Regions from separate parts of the Streptomyces sp. A5-4 genome, predicted to be linked through region 1. Evidence: riboswitches for the same ligand, from Rfam matches in the RefSeq annotation. Region 1 holds a riboswitch; the other holds the start of a gene.

Region 1 (3,394 bases):
CTGCGGCTGTCTCGCCCTGCTGGCGTACGCCGTCGCGCACGCGGACTCCGACCAGACGCTGGTGGGTGCGTCCGGCGCGATCTCCGCGGTGCTCGGCGCCTTCCTCTTCCTCTTCCCCCGGGCCAGGGTCACCAGCCTCTTCCCGTTCCTTCTCTTCCTGCCGCTGCGCTTCCCCGCCTGGATCGTGCTGATCTTCTGGTTCGCCCTCCAGTGGCTGGCGGCGCGGAGCGCGGACTCCGGGCCCGGTGTCGCGTATCTCGCGCACCTGGTGGGCTTCTGCGCGGGCTTCCTCTACGCCTGGGGGCGGTACGGGCGTACGGATAGAGTGGCAGCCCCAGCGCAGGCCACCGAGGGAGAAAGCCAACCGTGATCACCGCGATCGTGCTCATCAAGACCAGCGTGGACCGGATCCCCGAGATCGCCGAGTCGATCGCCTCGCTCGACAGCGTCAGCGAGGTCTTCTCGGTCACCGGTACGTACGACCTGATCGCCATGGTGCGCGTGGCCAAGCACGACGACCTCGCCGATGTCATCCCCGGCAGCATCAGCAAGATCCCCGGCGTCGAGGGCACCGACACCCACGTGGCGTTCCGTACGTACTCGCAGCACGACCTCGAAGCGGCCTTCGCCATCGGCCTCGACGCGTAGCGTCCGACGCGACGAAGGGCGCCCGGCGCGTGATCGCGCCCGGCGCCCTCCTCACGGCATGATCCGCGCGCGGCCGGCCGCCTGGAGCGCCGACGCGTTCACGAAGTCCCGGTCCGGCACGCAACGGCCGTCCTCGGTGCGGTAGTTCCACTGTGCGCCCTGCCGTACGAGCTCCTTGACCGCCCCGACGAACCGCTCCACGTGCTCGTCGGGCGTGCCCGCGCCGAAGCTGACCCGGATCGCGTTCAGCGAGCGCTCGCCCGGCTCGGCCTCGGGGGCGCCGCACTCCCCCGGGTCCTGCGCGTCACTGCCCAGGAGGGTCCGTACCAGCGGGTGGGCGCAGAACAGGCCGTCCCGTACGCCGATTCCGTACTCGGCGGACAGCGCGGCGGCGAAGTGCGAGCTGTTCCAGCCGTCGACCACGAACGAGATGACGCCGACGCGCGGGGCGTCGTCCCCGAAGAGGGACAGCACCCTGACCGCGCCGACCTCGGCGAGGCCTTCGCGGACCTTCGTGACGAGCCCCTGCTCGCGCTCGACCAGCGAGTCGAAGCCGGCCTCGGTGAGCGCCTTGCATGCGGCGGCGATCGAGTAGACCCCGATGACGTTCGGCGAGCCGGCCTCGTGGCGGGCCGCCGTGGTGTGCCACTCGACGTCCACGCCGCCGTCACCGCGCCGGGCGACCTTGCGCGAGGCCCCGCCGCCCGCGAGGTACGGCTCGGCGGCCTGCAGCCAGTCGGCGCGGCCCGCGAGCACGCCCGAGCCGAACGGCGCGTACAGCTTGTGCCCGGAGAAGGCGACCCAGTCGACGTCCAGCTCGTCGATGTCCAGCGGGTGGTGCGGCGCGAGCTGCGCGGCGTCCAGCACGATGCGCGCGCCGTGGGCGTGCGCGGCGGCGGCGAGCTCCCGCACCGGCCACAGCTCACCGGTGACGTTCGAAGCGCCGGTGACGCAGACCAGCGCCGGGCCGTAGGGCTCCCGGTCGGCCAGGGCGCGCTCCAGGGTCTCGACGGCCTGGGCCGGGGTGCGCGGCGCGTTCAGGTAGGTCACCTCGGCGTCGCGCCAGGGCAGCAGCGACGCGTGGTGCTCGGTCTCGAAGACGAAGACCTGGCAGTCGGTGGGCAGCGCCGCGGCCAGCAGGTTCAGCGAGTCGGTGGTGGACCGGGTGAAGACGACCTGGTCGCTCTCGCGGCAGCCGAGGAACTCGGCGACGGTGGCGCGGCTGTTCTCGAAGAGGTCGGTCGACAGCTGCGAGAGGTAACCGGCGCCGCGGTGCACGCTGCCGTAGTAGGGGGCGTACGCCGCCACGTCGTCCCACACCCGCTGCAGGGCCGGGGCGCTCGCCGCGTAGTCGAGGGCCGCGTAGGTGACCTCGCCACCGGTGACGAGCGGCACGAGCACATCTCGCCCAAGCACGGGCAGAGGTGCACAAAGGGTCTGGTCGGCGGCAGCGGTGGAGACAGACATGGCGAACTCCCGTGGAGGACAGGCGAATTCACTGCGCCGGCAGGTGTGCGGCAGCGCAGGAAAAGACGAAAAGGGGGGGGCGGAAGTGGGGCTACGAGCCCTATCGCATTCGCTTGCTCACGAGACTGCTCCCTTGAGGACCAGGACCCCAGGGGTGGCATCCAACGATGCCAGGGGTCCGCGCTTGCCGTAGACCTTTGTGTCTACGACCTGGTCTTCACCCGGGGCACCCCGCCACGGACGGAGGGTTGCCGGACAGCAAGCCGGGGCCAAAACGCTGTCACTCATGACCTGGACTGAATCTTGCCACACGTTCAAAAAGACGCAAGGCGCCGTCCAGACTTCGGACTGCGCCCTGCGTCACACGGACGGGGGTTCTCAGCTGTTGCTGGCCGCCACCCAGCGCTCCAGCGCCGCGCGGGCCGCCCCCGAGTCGATCGCCTCGGCGGCCTTGGCGATGCCCACCGCGAGCTGCTCGGTCAGGGACGCCTCGGTCGGGTCCAGCGCGACCAGCGCCGCCGCCGTGTTGAGCAGCACCGCTTCGCGCACGGCCCCGGTCTCGCCCGCCAGCAGCCGACGCGCGACGTCCGCGTTGTACGAGGCGTCCGCGCCCCGCAGGGCCTCCACGGGCACGATGTCCAGGCCCACGTGACGCGGATCGAAGGCCTCCTCGCGGACGGCTCCGTCGCGCACCACCCAGACGCGTGAGGTCGCGGTGGTGGTCAGCTCGTCGAGCCCGTCGTCGCCGCGGAAGACGAGCGCGGAGTTCCCCCGTTCGGCGAGCACACCCGCCACGATCGGGGCCATCCGGGCGTCCGCGACCCCGACCGCCTGGGCCCGTACCCTGGCCGGGTTCGTCAGCGGGCCGAGAATGTTGAAAGTGGTCTGCGCGCCCAGCTCCCTGCGTGCCTTCGCGGCGTACCGCAGGGCCGGGTGGAACTTCACGGCGAAGCAGAAGGTGATGCCCGCCTCCTCCGCGACCTCGGCGACACGCCGCGGAGTCAGCTCCAGGTTGACGCCGAGCTTCTCCAGGACGTCCGAGGCGCCGCTCGCCGACGAGGCGGCGCGGTTGCCGTGCTTGACGACCTTGGCGCCGGTGCCCGCGACGACGATCGCCGACATCGTGGAGATGTTGACCGTCTTGGCCAGGTCGCCGCCGGTGCCGACGATGTCGACGGTACGGCCGGGCACCTCGATGGTGTTGGCGTGCGCGTACATCGCGCGGACCATCCCGGAGACCTCGTCGACCGTCTCGCCCTTGGCCCGCAGCGCGACCGCG
Region 2 (3,394 bases), 1.6 Mb from region 1:
CGAGAAGTGGCCGATCCGCAGATCGGGCCGCAGCTCGCGCAGCAGCCCGGGGACCAGCGCCAGGTGGTAGTCCTGGACCAGCACGGCCGCGCCCTCGGCCGCCGACTCGGCCAGCGCCTCCGCGAACGCCGCGTTGTACTTCTCGTACGACGCCCAGCGCGCCCGGAACTCCGCACCGAAGACGGGCTCCAGCGGCGTCTGGTACAGCAGATGGTGGACGAACCACAGCGTCGAGTTGGCGATCTCGTTGTACGCGTCGGCGTAGACCTCCTGGTCGATTCCGAGCATCCGTACCCGCTGCCCGCCGGTCTCCGCCGGGTCGAGCATGCCGCCGGTGCGCCGTACCGCCTCGCGGTCGCCGTCGCCGAGCGCCGCGCACACCCACACGGCGTCCGTGTCGGGGCCGATCGCCGACAGGCCGGAGACCAGACCACCCCCGCCCCGGCTGGCCGTGAGCGAGCCGTCCTCGGCGAGCGCGTACGAAACGGGGCCGCGGTTGGACGCGACGAGGACCTGAGCACCGGGCTGGGAAACCATGTCGCGAACCTAGCCCGTCCTGGAAACGCTCAAACGTACGACCGGGCCCCGTCGTGCTGTGCGATCAGGCCGCGCGCCGCTCCTGGTACTCCTCGATCTCCCGCATCGGCGGCCGTTCCTCGGTGTCCACGGCCGTGGTGCGCGGTACGAAGCCCTCCGCGCCGCGCTCGAACTGGGTGAGCGCGGGCCGCACCAGGTGCCCCCGGGAAAGCCTCAGCTGGGCCGTCCGGTAGATCGCCGCCGCCATCCGCCCCAGCGCCTGCCCGTCCTGGTGGCGGTGCTTGCGTACGCCCACGTCGACCTGGGCCAGCGCGTCCAGACCCACGGTGTGCAGCGAGTCGACGAGCAGTCCCAGCTCCACTCCGTAACCGACGGGGAAGGGCAGCCGCTCCAGGAGCGAGCGCCGCGCCGCGTACTCGCCGCCCAGTGGCTGGACGAATCCGGCCAGCTGCGGCCAGTGCAGATTGAGCAGCGGCCGGGCCACCAGCTCCGTGACCCGCCCGCCCTGGCCTGCGGCCTCGCCGAGCGGGCGGTCGTACATCGCCTTCACGAACTGCACATCGGGATCGGTGAGCAGCGGCCCGACGACGCCGGAGACGAAGGAGGCGGAGAAGTCCCTGAGGTCCGCGTCGATGAAGCAGACGATGTCACCACTGGTCACCAGCAGTGACCGCCACAGCACCTCGCCCTTGCCCGGCACGGCGGGCACCCTCGGCAGTATCGCGTCGCGGTGCACCACCCGGGCGCCCGCCGCCGCGGCCACCTCCGCCGTGCCGTCCGAGGAGCCGGAGTCGATCACCACCAGCTCGTCGACGAGCGGCACGGCCGCCATCAGCTCACGCCGGATCGTGGCGACGATCGCGCCGACCGTGGCCTCCTCGTCGAGGGCCGGCAGGACGACACTGATGGTGGCGCCGCGCCGCTTTTTGGCCGCCATCAGCTGGTCGAGCGGGCGGTCCGCCGCAGACCAGGACCGCCGGGACAGCCAGCGCTCCACCTCTTCCAGCACGTGCGTTCTCCCTGCTGTGTGACTGCCGTGTGATCCATCTCGCGGTGCGGACGACTACCTCGACCCTCCGGGGGTTCGGTTACAGTCTTGAACAACGCGGATGACCGTCGCATGTCGGGGGCCACCACGCGGACAAATGCCCGGACCCCGGTCCGGTGCCATAGCGCTCATCCAGAGGGACTGAGGGAACGGCCCGTTGAAGTCCCGGCAACCACCCAGCCGACCGAGAGGTCACGGCGGGGAAGGTGCCAATTCCGTCTCGTGGCGAAATTCGTCGCGGGGAAGATGAGGAGAAAGGGCCTCGCCATTATGGCTTCGCAGACCGTCGCCGCTGAAGCAAGCACCACCGCTGAAGCGCACACCGTAAAAGCCGCAGTAGACCTCGGACCCGCCACGGCGCTTTCCTGTCGTGAGTGCGGAGAGCGTTTTGAACTCGGCCCGATCTTCGCCTGTTCTTCCTGTTTCGGTCCCCTTGAGATCGCATACGACCTTCCGCTCGGTGACGCGGAATCCCTGCGCAAGCAGATCGAGGCCGGCCCGGAGAACATCTGGCGCTACGCCCCCCTGCTGCCCGTCCCCGCCGACGTGGCGTCGAAGCCGAGCCTGAACCCCGGCTTCACCAAGCTCGTCAAGGCCGACAACCTCGCCCGTGAGCTGGGCGTCACCGGCGGCCTGTACGTCAAGGACGACTCGGGCAACCCGACGCACTCCTTCAAGGACCGCGTCGTCGCCATCGCCGTCGAGGCCGCCCGCGCCTTCGGTTTCACCACCCTCTCCTGCTCCTCCACCGGCAACCTGGCGGGCGCGGTCGGCGCCGCCGCCGCCAAGGCCGGCTTCCGGTCCTGCGTGTTCATCCCGCACGACCTGGAGCAGGGCAAGGTCATCATGGCCTCGGTGTACGGCGGCGACCTGGTCGGCATCGAGGGCAACTACGACGATGTGAACCGGTTCTGCTCCGAGCTCATCGGCGACCCGCTGGGCGAGGGCTGGGGCTTCGTCAACGTCAACCTGCGCCCGTACTACGGCGAGGGTTCCAAGACGCTGGCGTACGAGATCTGCGAGCAGCTCGGCTGGCAGCTGCCCGACCAGATCGTCATCCCGATCGCCTCGGGATCGCAGCTCACCAAGATCGACAAGGGGCTCAAGGAGCTCATCGCGCTCGGTCTGGTCGAGGACAAGCCGTACAAGATCTTCGGCGCCCAGGCCGAGGGCTGCTCGCCGGTGTCGACGGCCTTCAAGGCCGGGCACGACGTCGTACGGCCGCAGAAGCCCAACACCATCGCCAAGTCGCTGGCCATCGGCAACCCGGCGGACGGGCCCTACGTCCTGGACATCGCCCGCCGCACCGGCGGCGCGGTCGAGGACGTCAATGACGAGCAGGTGGTGGACGCCATCAAACTGCTCGCCCGTACCGAGGGCATCTTCGCGGAGACCGCGGGTGGTGTGACCGTCGGCGTGACGAAGAAGCTGATCGACGCCGGTCTGCTCGACCCGGCCCTGACCACGGTCGTGCTCAACACGGGCGACGGCCTGAAGACCCTTGAGGCGGTGGCCCCGACCACGGGCCAGTCCGCCGTCATCCGCCCCAACCTGGACTCTTTCCGAGAGGCTGGCCTCGTATGAGCGTCAAAGTTCGCATCCCGACCATTCTTCGTCCGTACACCGGCGGCCAGGCCGAGGTGGCGGCCGAGGGCGCGACCCTCTCCGAGGTCATCGCCGACCTGGAGAAGAACCACACGGGCATCGCGGCCCGCGTGCTGGACGACCAGGGCAAGCTGCGCCGCTTCGTGAACGTCTACGTGAACGACGACGACGTGCGCTTCGAGAGCGGTCTGGAGACCGCCACTC

What was found. Region 1 has a riboswitch for S-adenosylmethionine ahead of ACLLJJ_RS08450 (aminotransferase class V-fold PLP-dependent enzyme). Riboswitches for the same ligand answer to the same signal wherever they lie in the genome.
Region 2: it holds a riboswitch for S-adenosylmethionine, as region 1 does, so the genes downstream of both, thrC (threonine synthase) here and ACLLJJ_RS08450 (aminotransferase class V-fold PLP-dependent enzyme) in region 1, are expected to answer to the same signal.

The regions. Positions count from the first base shown of each region.
Region 1 is NZ_CP178591.1:1,831,937-1,835,330, forward strand. Features, by position in the region: gene ACLLJJ_RS08440 (rhomboid family intramembrane serine protease) at 1-370, shown strand, start outside; gene ACLLJJ_RS08445 (Lrp/AsnC family transcriptional regulator) at 367-648, shown strand; gene ACLLJJ_RS08450 (aminotransferase class V-fold PLP-dependent enzyme) at 700-2,115, opposite strand; SAM riboswitch class IV at 2,291-2,407, opposite strand; gene trpD (anthranilate phosphoribosyltransferase) at 2,494-3,394, opposite strand, start outside.
Region 2 is NZ_CP178591.1:3,415,709-3,419,102, reverse strand. Features, by position in the region: gene ACLLJJ_RS15645 (alpha,alpha-trehalose-phosphate synthase (UDP-forming)) at 1-537, opposite strand, end outside; gene ACLLJJ_RS15640 (glucosyl-3-phosphoglycerate synthase) at 602-1,546, opposite strand; SAM riboswitch class I at 1,711-1,838, shown strand; gene thrC (threonine synthase) at 1,856-3,169, shown strand; gene ACLLJJ_RS15630 (MoaD/ThiS family protein) at 3,166-3,394, shown strand, end outside.